Regions from separate parts of the Aquisalimonas sp. APHAB1-3 genome, predicted to be linked through region 2. Evidence: predicted binding sites of a transcription regulator. Region 2 holds the regulator's gene; each other region holds the start of a gene.

The links. Region 2 encodes sigma-54, which starts transcription at its own class of promoters, with help from an activator protein. Its sites were predicted from a motif close to TGGCANGNTNCNTGCTT; they were not measured.
Region 1: a site for sigma-54 is predicted at 1,579-1,595, ahead of ACNSTU_RS11110 (EDSAP-1 family PEP-CTERM protein). Genes of this name have one in related genera too.
Region 3: a site for sigma-54 is predicted at 2,459-2,475, ahead of ACNSTU_RS11820 (DUF3305 domain-containing protein). Genes of this name have one in related genera too.
Region 4: a site for sigma-54 is predicted at 2,531-2,547, ahead of ACNSTU_RS04715 (ANTAR domain-containing response regulator). Genes of this name have one in related genera too.

Annotation. Positions count from the first base shown of each region.
Region 1 covers NZ_JBLWFT010000006.1:133,087-137,272, forward strand. The annotation lists gene ACNSTU_RS11105 (tetratricopeptide repeat protein) at 1-1,446, shown strand, start outside; gene ACNSTU_RS11110 (EDSAP-1 family PEP-CTERM protein) at 1,627-2,634, shown strand; gene ACNSTU_RS11115 (FAD-binding oxidoreductase) at 2,696-4,186, opposite strand, start outside.
Region 2 covers NZ_JBLWFT010000009.1:27,003-31,188, reverse strand. The annotation lists gene lptC (LPS export ABC transporter periplasmic protein LptC) at 1-242, shown strand, start outside; gene lptA (lipopolysaccharide transport periplasmic protein LptA) at 226-780, shown strand; gene lptB (LPS export ABC transporter ATP-binding protein) at 777-1,502, shown strand; gene ACNSTU_RS13040 (RNA polymerase factor sigma-54) at 1,656-3,236, shown strand; gene hpf (ribosome hibernation-promoting factor, HPF/YfiA family) at 3,285-3,623, shown strand; gene ptsN (PTS IIA-like nitrogen regulatory protein PtsN) at 3,702-4,175, shown strand; gene ACNSTU_RS13025 (hypothetical protein) at 4,172-4,186, shown strand, end outside.
Region 3 covers NZ_JBLWFT010000007.1:98,664-102,849, forward strand. The annotation lists gene moeB (molybdopterin-synthase adenylyltransferase MoeB) at 1-715, shown strand, start outside; gene glp (gephyrin-like molybdotransferase Glp) at 716-1,993, opposite strand; gene ACNSTU_RS11815 (DUF6494 family protein) at 2,053-2,268, shown strand; gene ACNSTU_RS11820 (DUF3305 domain-containing protein) at 2,508-3,059, shown strand; gene ACNSTU_RS11825 (DUF3306 domain-containing protein) at 3,056-3,646, shown strand; gene ACNSTU_RS11830 (4Fe-4S binding protein) at 3,643-4,186, shown strand, end outside.
Region 4 covers NZ_JBLWFT010000001.1:1,000,069-1,004,254, forward strand. The annotation lists gene ACNSTU_RS04695 (undecaprenyl-diphosphate phosphatase) at 113-970, shown strand; gene ACNSTU_RS04700 (fluoride efflux transporter FluC) at 976-1,371, shown strand; gene crcB (fluoride efflux transporter CrcB) at 1,368-1,778, shown strand; gene ACNSTU_RS04710 (outer membrane beta-barrel protein) at 1,844-2,422, shown strand; gene ACNSTU_RS04715 (ANTAR domain-containing response regulator) at 2,601-3,176, shown strand; gene ACNSTU_RS04720 (CmpA/NrtA family ABC transporter substrate-binding protein) at 3,461-4,186, shown strand, end outside.

The sequences.
Region 1 (4,186 bases), on a different contig from region 2:
ATAAGGGACTTGCTCTCGCGTGGCGACTACGAGCAGGCGCGGGACCAGGCGGAGACCCTCATCGAGTCCTATCCTGACGTCGCCCAGCTCTACAATCTCAAGGCCGGGGCGTATCTGGCGATGGGAGAACTTCAGTCAGGGGTGGACGCCCTGGCGCAGGCGCTGGAGGTGGAGCCGGGCAACTACTCTGCGGTCAGCAATCTGGGGCAGTTGCTGTTGCGGGCGGATCGCCGCGACGATGCACTCAGGCTGTATCGCCAGGCGCATGAGGCCAACCCGGATCACCTGGAAATGCACCTGACGCTTGCCCGGCTGGAACATGAGGCGGGCAACACCGAGCGGTCGAACGAACTGGTTGCCGACGCTGTGGAGCGGCACCCGGACGCCGTCGAGCCGCGCATGATTCACGCACGTCGGCTGGTTGCGGATGGTGATGCCCGGGCGGCGCTGGAGGCAATCGAGCCGCTTCTCGAGGAACACGGCGACGATGAGCAGATCCTGCTCGTGCAGGCTGATGCTCACGAGGCTCTCGGGGAGCACGAGGCGGCCATTGAGGCATGGAGCCGGCTGGTGGAGCGTCACCCGGACAATGCTGAGCTGCGGACGGGCCTGGCCCGGAGCCAGGCCCGCATGGGCGATACGGATGCCGCTATCGACAGTCTTCATGCTGCCATCGAGGGGGCGCCCGACAAGGCCGAGCCCCGCGTGCTGCTGATTCATGTGCTGTTGAACGCTGACGATGCAGCAGCCGCGGAGGCCGCCTACCAGGACCTCATCAGCACAGTCGGCGAGAGCAGCGAGCGGCTTCAGCACGGCGCGACGGTCGCGTTCGCCGACGATCGCCCCGACGACGCCCTGCAACGGCTGCAGCGAGCGCAGGAGACCAACCCCTCCGAGCAGGGCGCCCTGACGCTTGCCCAGGGCTATCAGCAGGCAGGCCGTCAGGATGACGCGCACGAGGTGCTCGAGGACTGGTACCGGGAGGTTGACGGCGGCATGAGCATGACCGGGCGTCACCTCCTGGCCGCGCTAAGGCTGGAAGTCGATGACACGCCCGGAGCAATCGAGCTGTACGAGGACATGCTCGCGGAGGACCCGGACGACCCCGTGATGCTCAACAATCTCGCCTGGGCGCTGCGCGAGAGCGACCCGAAGCGAGCCGTCACGCTGGCGGAGCGGGCTGCCGGTATCGCCCCGGGCATGGCGGATATCGACCACACGTTGGCGGTTGCGCTGCACCAGGCGGGCGATCACCGGCGGGCGCTCGAACTCATGGAGGAGGTGGTCGGTCGCGACGATCGGCCGACCTACCGGCTGGAGCTGGCCGAGTTCTATCTGCAAGCGGGTGACGATGCGAAGGCGGAGCCACTGCTTCGGGGCCTGGCTGATGCCGATTTCGATGGGGTGGACAGGGCGAACACGCTGTTGGAGTCGCTGGCCCAGTGAACAGCTGCACGACTAGTAGTGTGTCGGTGGCCGACGGATCAGAAGGCCCGGGTGTTGACCGGCTTTACATGATTGTCACCGAGGTGCGGTGGGGTAATCGTAAAACCTTGATATATTCGGTTAATTAAGGGTTGGCATCGTGTATGCATTCTCCTTGCTAGCGCAGACTGACATCACACCTTGGAGGACGTCGCGCAACCACGATGGGTAATGGAGATCACGGATATGCTTGCCTCAAAAAGACTCGGTATTTCAATGGTGACCGCCCTGGCTCTGGGGGTTGGCGGTATCGGCGCCGCCCACGCCAGTGCGATGACCTATTCCCAGCTGTCGATTTTCGGTTTCCAGGTGTTCAAGTCGGATGGCACCACCCAGTGGGACGTCAGCGACTTCGATAACCTGGCGGTTGGTAACTCGGGCAGCACGAGTGCCTCCCTGAACAGTATTCCGGGGTCGGATGGTGATTCCATCTCGCCGACCTCAGGTCCGGTTGACCCGGCCCAGGCCTGCCAGGGAGCCGATTGTGGAGGTATTCCCCAGAATACGTTCGAACAACAGCCTTCCGGGCAACACTTTTCACGAGGTGACGCCCGCCTGGAGGGTGCGCTAATCACCGGGCTGGAAGGCCCGTCGGAAGTGACCGCGGATACGGTGAGTGAAATCCAGCTGTCGCGGAGTGATGGTGGTACGGCCAGTGCGAACCTCGGGACGAACACCGAATTCCGCTTCATGCTGAACGAGGAGAACAGTGGTGAAGCTCTCGACTTCCAGTTCTCCGCCGTGAAGCTGATGGAAGCCATGCTCGGTGAGCCCGAAGGCTCTGTGTTCGTGGATCAGACCTTCCGGATCTCGATTCGGGACGAGGATGCCGGTCAGACGATCTTCGCCTTCTCACCGGATGGTAGTGGCGCTCGGGGGATCACTGGCGGTCAAGCCCTGACAGACGAATGCAACCTGAACGACGAGTTCGGTCGCACCAACAACCCGGGTACGTCTGACGCCACATGCTCCGGCAACTTCCGGGCTGTGACGAACGAGCTCATGTCCGGCACGAACTACAGCTTGAACATCTCGCACAACGCCTTTACGAGTGCGAGTGTCCAGGTGCCGGAGCCGGGTACACTGGCGCTGTTTGGCCTTGGCCTGCTGGGTGTTGGGGCAGCCGGTCTGCGTCGCCGTCGCAGCTGATAGGGACGACTAACGGACCAGGAATCGCCGGAGTGTTTCTCCGGCGATTTTTTCGTTTGTTCTAGTAACGGCCGGGGGCCATGACCCCCTTGGGGTCCAGCGCCTGCTTGATCCGCCGCACGGTCGCCCAGTAGCTGTCGTCCCCCGGGTTCAGGGACGTCATGGCCTGCGGGCCGACCCGGTAGGGCGGATAGCCGGCGCGCATGACCGCTTCCAGTAACGCATCGTGACAGGCCCGGGCGCGACGGACCTCGCCCGGGTCTTCCTTGTCGTACGAGACAGTGATGACGCCGCCGAGGGCGCGGTCTGTCACGGTGTTCAGTGTGAGCAGCAGATCGAAGTCGTATTCCGTCATGATCGGTTCGATGGTGTCATGCAGCTTTACAGCGTCCTCGCCGCGCATGGGGATGACCGGCGAGACCCAGTACATGCCGCAGTTGTCGGCAGCCGGATTGGCCTGCTGCGGGAAGTGTTCCGGCAGCCCGCCACGGCGCTTCCAGTACGCCCCGGCGAGAAAGCGCCGGCTGGGGATGCCCTTGTTCATGTCGAACAGTGCCCTGGCCGTCTCCACCGTGGCCTGCAGGCGCTGACCCCAGCCGGTTCCCCTGAAGGCGCGCGCGACCTTGTAGCCCATGTCCAGTTTGCCTTCGGAGAGAAAGCGCAGCCGCCAGCCCGGTCGCCGGAGCGCGCGGCGTAGCGCTTGCCGGGCCGCATTCACCTGCGGCCGCGATCCCGTCAGTGCACCCGAGATGGTCCAGGCGCCCAGCCCCGCCTCCCGGCGCATCTGCCGCCGCAGATCGGCGGGAAGCCGCCCGGCGCCGCCCGTCCGGTCGCGCGGAAACGGTCCGCCGCTCGAGAGCAGGCGCAGATCGTTGCCTACGTGCACGATGCTGCGCAGCGTCCCGTCCAGCCGGAGCTTGCGCAGGGTGTCCACGGCTGCGGCAAGGTCGTCGTCCGCGTCGATCATGCAGATGAAGTGCACTGTGTGTTCCGGCTCCGGCATGAGCCACAGGCCCATGCGGGTGGTTATGCCCAGCCCCGACTGCGTGAACAGCCCGTCCAGATAGGGGCCGACGCCGTAGGGGAACAGGTGGGTGGCCTGGGCGTTGTCGTAGTGCCCGAAGCCGGTTTTCAGCAGTTCGCCGTTCGGCAGCACGATCTCCAGTCCGGAGATCGTCTGCATGCGGTTGCCGTAGGCGGAGTGCCCGTAGCCCCGCTCCATGATGTTGCCCACCAGGCTGGTGTCCGGGCCCGCGCCGGTGCAGTCCATGATCAGCGGGATACCGTGATCGCGCAGATAGCTGGAGAGCTGCCCCTGTGTGACGCCGGGTTCGATGACCGCATACGCCAGGGTCTCGTCCACGTGCAGGATGCGGTCCATGCGCGAGAGATCGACGATCACCTGACCGTCATGAACCGCGCAGGCATCGCCATAGCCCCAGTTGCGGCCGCGGCTGATCGGGTAAAGGGGCAGGCCGTGAGCGGCGGCGATGCGAGCCACCTCCTGCACCTCCGGGGTGGTCCCGGGGCGGAGCACAGCCAGTGGCACGGT
Region 2 (4,186 bases):
ACGTCCACCTTCAGGGTGAGGTGGAGATTCGGCGCGCCGGCGGCAGCGACAACCTGCCCGCCAACGTGGATACCAGCGAGGTTCACCTGGAACCCGAGCGCCGGTACGCGGAAACGGACCGTCATGCCGTCTACTGGCGCGATGGCGCGCGTATCGAGGGTGTCGGCGTGCGCGCGTATCTCGACCGGGAACTGGTGGAACTGCTGTCCGAGGTGAGAGGTCGTTATGACGTACCCGAGTAACCCTGCAGCCCGCAACAGGAGACAGACGCGGCCGGCACTGCTCCTTGCGGCCCTGCTGTTCCTGCTCGGCATTGGCAGCGCCCAGGCCGAGCCCATCGACCTGGACGCGGACAACGCCGAGATCGACAACGCCCGCGGCGTCAGCGTGTACACCGGCAACGTGGTGCTCACCCGCGGCCCGAGGCGCATTACCGGGGACCGCATGACCGTCCACCTGCGGGAAGATGACGGTGGCAACCAGGCCCTGGACCATGTGGTGGTGGAAGGTGAACCCGCCGTCTACAACCAGCGCGGTGGCGATGACCGCCGCGCCATCGAGGCCGAAGCGCCGCGCATGGAGTACTACGCCACCGGGCCCGAACGGGTCATCCTGCTGGAGGGCGCGCGGCTGACCCAGGGGCGGAACACGTTCACCGGCGAGCGCATCGAGTATGAAGTGGTTGCCGACCTGGTGCATGCACGGGGTGAGCCCGAGACCGGACGTCGCGTGCAGATCCGGCTGTTCCCCGACGACGAGGACAACGGAGACGACGAGTGAGCCTGCTGCGCACCGAGAACCTGGTGAAGACCTACCGCCGCAAGACCGTCGTCCACGGCGCATCACTGGAAGTCTCCAGCGGCGAGGTGGTCGGGCTGCTCGGCCCCAACGGCGCAGGCAAGACCACATGCTTCTACATGGTGGTCGGCCTGGTACAGGCCGACGGCGGGCGCATCGAGCTGGACGGCAACGACATCACCGACCTGCCCATGCACATACGTGCCCGCCGCGGCGTCGGGTATCTGCCCCAGGAAGCATCGATCTTCCGCAAGCTCACCGTAATGGACAACCTGCTGGCCATCCTCGAGACCCGCCCCGAACTGAATCGCAAGCAGCGCCGGGAGCGCGCCCGGGAGCTGCTGGACGAATTCAACGTCGGCCACCTCCACGACCAGAACGGCATCAGTCTCTCCGGCGGCGAACGCCGGCGTGTCGAGATCGCCCGGGCACTGGCCGCCAACCCGCAGTTCATCCTGCTGGACGAGCCCTTTGCCGGCGTCGACCCGATCTCCGTGCTCGATATCCAGGAAATCATCCGCCACCTGGCGGACCGGGAGATCGGCGTGCTGATCACCGACCACAACGTGCGCGAGACGCTCGGCATCTGCCAGCGCGCCTACATCCTTGCCCAGGGCGAGGTCATCGCTCGCGGCAGTTCGGAGGAAGTCCTGGCGAACAGGCAGGTCCGCGAGGTGTACCTGGGTGAACACTTCCGCCTGTGACCACGCTCCGTAGCACTTTCGCTCAGCCCACGCAAGTATCGGGCCAATGTTCTAACCAGCGACAGAGTCAGTTACGATAGGGTTATCAACCCACTCGTATGCAGGCCTGGCCTGACCCGCGGCCCGAGGGGCGGCAGGAGAGAGGCATCGCCAATGAAACAGTCGCTGCAGCTACGTCTCGGTCAGCAGCTCACCATGACGCCGCAGCTCCAGCAGGCCATCAAGCTGCTGCAGCTGTCGACCCTGGAGCTGCGCACGGAAATCCAGCAGGCGCTGGATTCCAACCTGATGCTGGAGCCCGCCGACGAGCTTGACGAGGGCGACGAGGCGGTCACCGAAACCGACCGCAGCGATGACGGTAACGACGCCGGCTCCGAGCAGCACGACGGGGAAGCCGCGACCAGCGACGGCGAGTCCGCCGGCAGCGACACCACGGACACCGACACCGCGCCGGACGTGGCCGACACGGTGGACGATCACGACGGCGCCGAAGACAAGTCAGCCAGCGACCAGAGCGACATCCCAGACGACCTGCCCCTGGACTCCGACTGGAACGACATCTACGACGGCAGCACCGCATACAGCGCCCCCGGCGGGGACGATGAGCAGCGCGAGGCGTGGGAGAATCGCACCGCCGGCGATGGCGGCGGCCTGCATGACCACCTGTTGTGGCAGGCACAACTCTCCCATTTCAGTGAGCGCGACATGGCCATCGCCGAGGCCATCATCGACGGCGTGCGCGACGACGGCTACCTCGGCGTCACCGTGGACGAGATCTGCGAATCGGTGACCGACGGCGACGAACCGGTCGAACCTGACGAGGTGGAGGCCGTCCGCCACCTGATCCAGCGGTTCGACCCCCTGGGCGTGGCCTCCCTGGACCCGCGCGAAGCACTGCTGGTGCAGCTGGAACAGTTCCCGGACGACACCCCCTGGCTCGCCGAAGCGCGTCTGCTGGTGGACAAGCACCTGGACCTCCTCGGCAGCCGCCAGCTCGGGCCTCTCACCCGCAAGCTCAAGGTCACCCAGGAAGAGTTCGGCCAGGTGCTGGAGTTGGTCCGCACCCTGGACCCTCGGCCCGGCTCCCAGATCGGCACGCCCACAGCCGAGTACGTGGTCCCCGACGTCTATGTGCGCAAGGAGCGCGGTGCCTGGCGGGTGGAGCTCAACCCCGAGGCGTCACCGAAGATCCGCGTCAACAGTTACTACGCGGGCCTGGTCCGGCGCGGCGACCAGGGCAACGACAATGCCACCATGCGTCAGCATCTGCAGGAGGCGCGCTGGTTCATCAAGAGCCTGAAGAGCCGCAACGAGACTCTCCTTAAGGTCGCGACCTGCATCGTCAATCACCAGCAGGAATTCCTGGAGCAGGGCGAGGAAGCCATGAAGCCGCTGGTGCTGCGCGAGGTGGCGGAAGAGGTGGAGATGCACGAGTCCACCATCTCCCGGATCACCACGCAGAAGTACATGTACACGCCGCGCGGCACGTTCGAGTTCAAGTACTTCTTCTCCAGCCACGTGCATACCGTGGATGGACAGGAGTGCTCGGCGACCTCTATCCGCGCCCGGATTCGCCGGCTGATCGCCGAAGAGGACGCCCGCAAGCCCCTCAGTGACAGCAAACTGGCCGAAATCCTGAAAAATGAAGGAATCGATGTGGCGCGAAGGACAGTGGCAAAGTATCGTGAATCCATGTCCATTGCCTCGTCGAACGAACGAAAAAGGATTGCCTGAGGCAACAAGGGGTTCGCCGTTTCCGGCTCTCATTCGGGAGGAGTCTCTATGCAGATCGACATCACCGGGCACCATGTGGATCTCACTGAAGCACTGCGCGACTACGTGCATTCCAAGATGGACAAGCTGGAGCGCCACTTCGACAACGTGGTGAACGTCCACGTGATTCTGACGGTGGAGAAGCTGCGTCAGAAGGCGGAGGCCACCATGCTGCTCAGCGGCGCCAAGCTCTACGCTGATGCCAGCGCCGAAGACATGTATGCTGCCATCGACGGACTGATCGACAAGCTCGACCGGCAGGTGAAGAAGCACAAGGAGAAGGTCACTGACCACCGGCGCAACGAAGGCGCCCAGGCCAAGGCCCAGGGAGAGGGTGACGAGGACTGAACAGCGCGGAGCGGCGGTCGCCAGCGAGGGACCGCCGCCGACTTCCGAATCCGCAGACACGACCCTGCGTGGACAAGCATGATCAAGATTGCCGACCTAATCACACCGGAGCGCATCGCCTGCGACATCCAGGTGACCAGCAAGAAGCGGGGCCTGGAACTCCTCAGCGATATGGTGGCCGACTCCGACTCCGCCCTGCCGGCCAACGCCATCTTCGACAAGCTGATCAGCCGCGAGAAACTCGGCAGTACCGGGCTCGGTCACGGCGTCGCCTTGCCCCACGCCCGCATGGACGGCAATGACTCGGCCACCGCCGCCTTCATCCGCACCAGCGAGGCCATCGATTTCGACGCCTTCGACAACGAACCCGTCGATCTCCTGTTCGCCTTGGTTGTACCCGAGCACTTCACCGACGAACACCTCCAGATTCTCGCCCGGCTCGCCGAAATGTTCAGCGACCAGCCCCTGTGCCGTAGGCTCCGCGACGCCCGCGATGCCGATGCCGTCTATGAGCTGCTCAGGGACTGGGAGGCCACCCAGGGGAGCACATGAGTGATCGCGTG
Region 3 (4,186 bases), on a different contig from region 2:
GCTGCTGGTGGGGGCCGGCGGGCTTGGTTCCCCGGCGGCGCTGTATCTTGCGGCCGCTGGTGTGGGCACCATCGGCATCGTCGATCACGACGTGGTCGACCGCAGCAACCTTCAGCGCCAGATCATCCACAGCGAGGAGCGGGTGGGCCTCTCCAAGGTTGAGTCTGCCCGCGAGGCCATCCGCCACCTGAACAGCTCGGTGACGGTGGTCGGGCACGAGGTGCATCTCGAGTCCGGCAACGTGGAGGACCTGTTCAGCGGTTACGACGTCATCGTCGATGGCACCGACAATTTCCCCTCGCGCTACCTCATCAACGACGCGTGCGTGAAGCTCGGCCTCCCTAATGTGCACGGGGCGGTGTACCGGTTCGAGGGTCAGGTGACGGTCTTCTGGCCGGGGCGGCCGGAGGCGCCGGGCCCCTGCTACCGCTGCCTGTTCCCGGAGCCGCCACCACCCGAGCTGGCGCCGTCGTGCGCGGAAGCCGGCGTGCTCGGGGTGTTGCCCGGTGTGGTCGGGCTGATGCAGTCGGTGGAGACGATCAAGCTGCTGCTCGGCATTGGCGACCCGCTGGTGGGGCGGCTGCTGCACTACGATGCCCTGGCCGCGCGCTTCCATGAACTGCGGGTCGAACGCGATACCGGCTGTGCCTACTGTGGCGACGGCGTGCAATTCCCCGGCTATGTGGACTACCAGGCCTTCTGCACCGGCAGCTGATCACCCCATAACGCCGTGGAATGGCTGCACGTCGACCATGGTGCCGGCTGCCACGTCCCCGCTGTCGTGGGGCAGCACGATGAAACAGTCCGCCAGGCTGACCGAGCGCAGGATGCCGGAGCCCTGGCTGCCGGTGGTGGTGACGACCAACTCGCCGGCGTCATCGCGTTGCAGGATGCCGCGCTGGAACTCGGTGCGCCCGGGCCGCTTGCGCAGATCCGTGGCCGTGCGTACGCGGAAGGTCGTGGGCGGTTCGGGATCCTCACCCATCATGCGGCGCAGCGCCGGCTGCACGAACTGATACCAGGTCGCCACCACCGACACAGGATTGCCGGGGAGGCCGAAGAAGCGCGCCTCCCCGATGGTGCCGAACGCCAGCGGCCGCCCGGGGCGCATGGCGATCTTCCAGAATCCCACCTGGCCGAGCCGGTTCATGATCGTCTTGACGAAGTCGGCTTCGCCCACCGAGACCCCGCCCGACGTGATGATGGCGTCGGCGAAGGACGCCGCGTCGGCGAAGGCTTTCTCCATGGTGTCCGGGTCGTCGGAGATCACGCCCATGTCGGTGGCCTCCGCGCCCAGGGCCTGGAGCGCCGCGTACAGGGTGTAACGGTTGCTGTCGTAGATCTGGCCGGGTCCGAGCGACGATCCCGCCGTGCACAGCTCGTCACCCGTGGAAAAGAATGCCACGCGCAGGCGCCGGTACACCGGAACCTCCACCAGCCCGAGGCTGCCGAGCATGCCCAGCTCCGCGGTGCCGACCCGCTGGCCGGCGGCAAGCACGATCTCGCCCTGGCGCAGATCCTCACCTGCGGGGCGCACGTTCTGTCCGGCCTTTTCGTCGGCGGTGATCACCACCTGGTCGCCGTCGCGGTGGACGTTCTCCTGCATGATGACGGTGTCCGCCCCGGCCGGCATCGGGGCGCCGGTCATGATACGTGCGCACTCACCGGACTGAAGGTGGCCGTCCAGTGTATGACCCGCCATGACCGTGCCGACGCAGCGCAGGGTGGCGTTGCCGCTGCCGGGGATGTCATTGCCCCGGATGGCGTAACCGTCCATGGCGGCGTTGTCGTGCGCCGGCACGTCGATGCCGGATGTCACCGGCTCCGCCAGCACACGACCCAGTGCCAGCCGCGTGCTGACCCGTTCGATTCCGCGTACCGGAGCGAGATCGGTGCGGATGCGCTCCCAGGCCGCGGTGACCGGCAGCGACTGCGGGTCATGATCGCTGTGGCAGGAGGGGTCGTTTTGGATCGGGTTTCCGCTTTCAGTCATGATGCCCACGTGTTTGACGGTTATCTGTGGCCGCTTCGGCCCTGAACATGACGGAGTAGATGATGAACGATGATGCCCTGAATATGCAGATTCGCAAATGCCTCAAGCAGTTCGGCGTGACCTCGCAGCAGGAGATCGAGCGCGCCCTGGGGGCAGCACTGGAGAAAGGTGCTCTGAACGGGGACGAGACGCTGTCCGTGCGCATGACCCTGGAGGTGGATGGGCTGGACATCAGCCACACGATCAGTGGCGAACTGGATCTCGACGCCGAATAGCAACGGGGCGGGCCGTGGGGCGTTGTGATAAAACGACGCATTGATGCAGCGCCGCATGGTGCATTGTGTCCCGGTGTGTCCAGCGGTGGACGGTTCGCCCCGACTCGCTTTCCTGCCGCTCCATCGGGAAAGCCCCGGCTGTGGCGGCCGGGCGGGTGAAACAGCCGGTTTCAGGCGTGCGGGGCATTCGTGGCACCTTTCTTGCTGCCCTTGTCGTAAACGTCAATGTGAGGTGGCTGGTGCAGCAGGTCGGGTCCACGACGAAAGGGGATGGCTGGGATGACAATGCCGTGCTTCCCGCGGCCGTCATTATCGCGCAGACCGCCTCGGGGCGTGCAGAGGTGAACGGCGTGGTCGTGGGGAAGCGGTTTGCCGCGGAGCGGCGGCAGTCGACCTGCATCCGCTCCGCAGACGACGGCAGCCTCTACATGTGGTCGGGCTACCATCTGCAGTTGCGCAGGGCGCAGGCAGAGGCGTACTACCTGAATATCCGCGGCGACTCGCCGTCGGTGTTCGTGATCGGGCGCTCCGGGGCGAATGGTTTCGTGCCCGAACGCCTGACGGTCAGTCTGGACGAGGCGCAGAATCTGGATGCGACCGAACTGCGTGACGCCGGTGAGACCGTGATGCGGACCATGATGCCCGCGGAGGTCTACCGCTGGGTCGAAGGGTTTGTGCTCAAGCACTACGAGCCACGCCGCAAGGGTGGCAAGGGGCGTGGCAAGAAGCGCAGCAAGGCGCTTTACGACGCCGAGGTGGGCGATCAGGCCGAGTCCGGAGGGCAGACGTGAGCGAGCGGGAGCAGCAGGAATCCGAAGCCGGGTTCTTCGATCGGTGGTCGCGCCGCAAGGCGAGCCGGCGACAGGGGGAGGTCCTTGCCGACGAGCCGGAGCGCCCGGTCGTCGAGGACGCCACCGCGAGCGCTGCCGAGGAAAACCACGACGCGCCGGTGCGGATCGACGAGCGCACCGGCAAGCCCTACGACGAACTGACAGACGACGACATGCCGCCGCTGGAGTCGCTGAACCAGGACTCTGACGTGAGCATGTTCATGGCGCGGAACATCAGCCCCGATCTGCGGCGCAAGGCGTTGCGGACGCTGTTCCGTTCCTCGAAGTTCAACAAGATTTCACTGTGCGCGGAGTACGCCGAGGACTACACCACCTGGACGCCCATGGGCGATGTGGTGCCCCATGACTGGAAGCGCGCCATTGCACGCGAGGCGGAACGGGCACGCCAGAAACTGGCGGATGCCATGGACGACGAAATGACGGCTGCCGACGAGGGCGTCGAGCTGGCAGACGCGGACCGGGCGGCCGCTGGCACCGCGACGGGTGCCGACGGCCATGAGCCGATCACGGACCACGAGGACCGATGACTGATTATCTGAACGTATATGCCGACATGGCTTTGCCCGCTTCCGGGGCTGCGCGCGACGCGGCCCTGCAGGCGGGTGCTGTCGTGGAAGTGGGTGCGACCTCGCTGGTGGGTTACCGCTCGGCGGGCCACCTGCTGCTCATCGGTGCGGAGCTCGATGCGCTGGAGTGCGCCGCGCGCCTGCGTGAGTCGCTCACGTGCACGATCATGGCCACCAGTGCCCACGAAGGGGCGTTGCCGGAGGATGCGGCAGCGGCGAAGGCCGATCAGCACCGCGTGACCGTGCTCCACGGCGAACCGGCCAGCGTTGCTGGCCATCTGGGGCATTTTGATGCACAGCTGGAAACGCCGCGTGGTGAGTCGCTGCGCGCGGCGGACCTCAACAACGACGATCACCCCTGGTTCGACCTGGTCCTGGATCTGCGCCGGGAGCCGGCGTTGCAGATGGATCTGCCACCATTCGGCTACTACGCACCGGCCGGCGACGCGGACGCCCTGGAGCGGGCGCTTGCCGAAATCCCCGAGATGACCGGCGAGTTCG
Region 4 (4,186 bases), on a different contig from region 2:
CCCGTTCTCCCGGCTCCGGTAGGCTCCGACCCGTACTCAGTATCCGGGTCGCGGCACCGCAATGGCGGCCAGGCGTCCGGACCACCCCCGACCGATTCAGAGGATGGCCTCAATGGCCCTTTACATCGTCGTGCTGCTCGGCATTGTCCAGGGCGCGTTCATGTTTCTGCCGGTCAGCTCCACGGCACACCTGGTTCTCACACAGCACTGGCTGATCGCCCAGGGTGCCGACATCCCCGCCCCCGACAGCGCCGAGATGATCCTGTTCGATCTGGTGGTGCATGTGGGCACACTCATCTCCATTTGTATCGTCTTCCGGCGCAGTCTCTTTAGGCTGATTCGTGATGGCCTTGTCGGTCTGGCACGGATGCGCCATCAGTACCGTCCGTTGCCGCTGACGATCCGCCTGGCCCTGCTGTGTGCTCTGTCGGTTCTGGCCACCGGGATCATCGGCATCACCTTCAAACTCTTTTTCGAAGCAGTGTTCGCCCGCCCGGCGATGATCGCCGGCACCCTTACACTAACAGGGCTGCTGCTGTGGATTACCGACCGCCTGCCGCCGCGTCCCCGCGGCCTCCGGCAGATCCGGGTGGGCACGGCGCTCGGCATCGGCGCCGCCCAGGGCCTGGCACTCATCCCGGGGATCAGTCGCAGTGGCATTACCATTGCCGCATCGCTGCTGTTCGGCCTGAAGCGGCGATGGGCGGCTGAGTACAGTTTCTTTCTCGCCATCCCCACGATCCTCGCGGCAACCCTGGTACAGGCCCTGGAACTCCAGACCGCCGGCGGCACGGCACAGCTCGGGTGGGTGGACATGGTGATCGGGCTGATCGTGGCGGCCGCTGTGGGCACCGGCGCCCTCTACCTGGTGGTCAGACTGCTGTACAAGGCGAAGCTGCGGATCTTCTCCTGGTACCTCTGGCTGCTTGCCATACTGGTGGGCTTCGGCCTGATTCCCCTGGGATACTGAGACTCATGGGCACACTAATCTCCTACGCCGCCATCGCCGCAGGAGGCGCCGCAGGTGGAGCACTGCGCTACCTGATCGGAACCGCTGTGGACCGTCGCACGGGAAGCACGTTTCCCTGGGGAACCTGGATCGTGAACGTCAGCGGATCGTTACTGCTGGGCGTGCTGGCAGGCCTCGTTCTGCGCCTAGGCTGGCCAGGCGAGACATGGGCGGCCGCCTTGATGATCGGCCTGTGCGGCAGCTACACCACCGTGTCGTCATTCAGCCTTCAGAGCATCGGTCTGGTCCGGGACCGGCAAGGGCTCAAGAGCGCGGCGTACGTGATCTCGTCACTGCTGGCCTGCCTACTGGCCGCAGCGCTCGGCCTCGCGCTGACCGCCGGGGGGTTAACTGCGCCATGACCCTGCGGGACTGTCTCGCCGTCGCAGTTGGCAGTTCGATCGGCGCCGTGCTCCGTCATGGGGTTTCCGACCTCTACGGCATGATCGGCGCCCTGGATTTTCCCTGGGACACACTCATGGCCAACGTGATCGGCTCACTGCTGATCGGCTGGCTGGCTGCTCTCACCGCCCCGGACGGACCACGCCCCCTGAACGCCAGGGTCAGGTTATTTCTTATGGGCGGTATCTGCGGCGGATTCACCACCTTCTCGGTGTTCAGCCTGGAGTCCGTCGCACTGATGGCCAGCGGTGCTTGGGGGCTAGCAGCACTGAACGTCTCGACCACCCTCGCACTGTGCCTGTTGCTGACGTGGGTGGGCTACAGCCTGGCCCAGCGCATGACGCAACGGGACGTCGCCAGACGGTGACAGCAATACGCCGTTTGGGGAACGTGCCATCATTTCCGTTGAATTCTTCCAACGGGAGTCAACCGATGAAAAGGCTATCCGCGCTGACGGCTGCAGCCATTCTGTTGCCCGCCACTGCCGGCGCAGCGAACCTCAGCTACAACCACATTGAGGGCGGACTGAATTGGGCGGATCCGCCGAGCCGGTTCGGGGATAGCGACTTTGGCCTGCTGATCCGTGGCCAGGGTTACCTGAACGACACCATCTTCGCGCGGGGTCAGTTCCAGAGTCACCGCTTTGATGTGGACACCCCGCCCGGGACGTCCAGCACCACCATCAGCCGCGACGTCCTCTGGGGCGGCGTCGGATTCCGCGTACCCACGCAGCAACGCGACCTCGACATCTACGGCGCACTGGACCTGGGTTACGATTTCGGCGATCAGGATGACCCCGGATTCCGGCTCGAGGGCGGTGCCCGGGCCTATCTCGACCCGGGCTGGGACACCACCGCCGGGATCCGGCTGTGGCGCTTCAACGATGCGAGCAGCAACGTGCAGGTCTTCGGCAGCGGCTACTACGAGGTGGCGCCACAGCTCTCCCTGGGTGGCGAACTTGCCGTCGGCGATTTCGACGAGATCCTGTTCGGCGCACGCTACACGTTCTGACCCGATTCCAGTGCCATGTTGGTGCATGTGAGCCATGCGTGCACCAACATGGCACGGCCCCATGCCCTATCCTGCGTGCAACTCCCTGATTCTCCCCTGCCACAGTCAAGGCACGGTGCTTGCTTCCTGTTTACCGGCGTGTTCCCGGAAATCCGAGGTACAACCTCAGGAGTAAGCAATGGCAACACGAGTCATGCTCGTTGACGAATACCCGGACCGGGCCGTCTGGCTCGGGGACGCCCTGAACGATGCCGGCTATGAAGTGGCCTGCACCGTAAAGGCTCACGAAGACCTCTACCAGCGCGTGCTGGATGTCCAGCCCGATGTGGTCATTGTTGAGGCCCGCTCGGGACGGCGGGACATTCTGGAAGGCTTGGGGACACGGAATTCGCCCTACCCGAAACCGGTGGTGCTGTTCACCGAACACAGCGACCCGGAGCTGATGCAGGCGGCCACTGCCGCGGGGGTGAGCCCCTATGTGGTGGGAGGCCTCTCAGCGGAGGGCGTGCGCTCCATCATCAACGTGGCCATCAACCAGTTCCATCAGTACGAGCAACTGCGGCATGAACTGGTGGACGCGCGCACCCGACTGGAGCACCAGCGCCAGATGGAACAGGCCAAGTGTTTTCTCATGGAACGCGACGGCATCAGCGAGAATGACGCCTACCATATGCTGCGGCGAACGGCCATGGAGCGCGCCCGACCCATCAGCGATATTGCCCGCGCCTTCCTGCGCGCCAACGGACGCGCCTGACTGACCACCAACCGCGCCGTGCCGGTGCACACCGCCCCACAACAGTGCACCGGCACCGCCACACCCCCTCGGGAAACCGAAAAAAAAGACGTTAACTCAGACTTTTACTAACATGGCACGAGTCATGCATTACTTTCTCTGACACGCGCGAATCCGGCTCAACCGCGAGCAGCGGTTCCCAACGGCGGGACGTCAGCCGGATTCGCCAACCTGAACCTGGCAAGGGCGCCTACCACCAACCCCGGTGGGGCGCCTTTTTTTGTTGCGACAACGAGGGCGATGCGATGACCAACAAATCACTCGGCGACCCGTTCGACCCGAACAGCGACCTGCGCCACAGCGCGGGATGCACGTGCAGCACGTGTCATGATCACGGCCATGAGGCCACCGCCGGCGACGACCTGCACGCGCTGGCGTCGCCCCACGAACAAGGCGGTGCCCCCGCAGATCGCGAGGCGCTCATGGACCGCCTGATCGAGAGTGCGGTGGTCCGGGCGCTGTTCGGCCACCACGACCCCAGCCGTCGGCAGGTTCTGCAGATGATGGGGGCCGGCACCTTCGCCGCCGCCCTCGGGTCCATGTTCCCTCTCGAGGCGGCGAAGGCGCTGCTCAAGGACGATCTGGGGACGCCGGAGAAACGCGACCTGAGCATCGGCTTTATCCCGATCACCTGCGCCACGCCAATCATCATGGCGCACCCCATGGGGTTCTACGAGCGCTACGGACTGAATGTGGACGTCCGGCGTGAAGCGGGTTGGGCCGTCGTCCGTGACAACTCCATGAACATGGAGCACGACGCCGCACACATGCTCACCCCCATGCCGCTCGCCATCACCATGGGGGCCGGTTCCAGCTCCATGCCCTTCCTGATGCCGGCGGTGGAGAACATCAACGGCCAGGCGATCACCTTGCGCATGGACCACAAGGACAAGCGCGACCCCAAGGACTGGAAGGGCTTCACCTTTGCCGTGCCCTTCGAGTACTCCATGCACAACTTCCTGCTGCGGTAC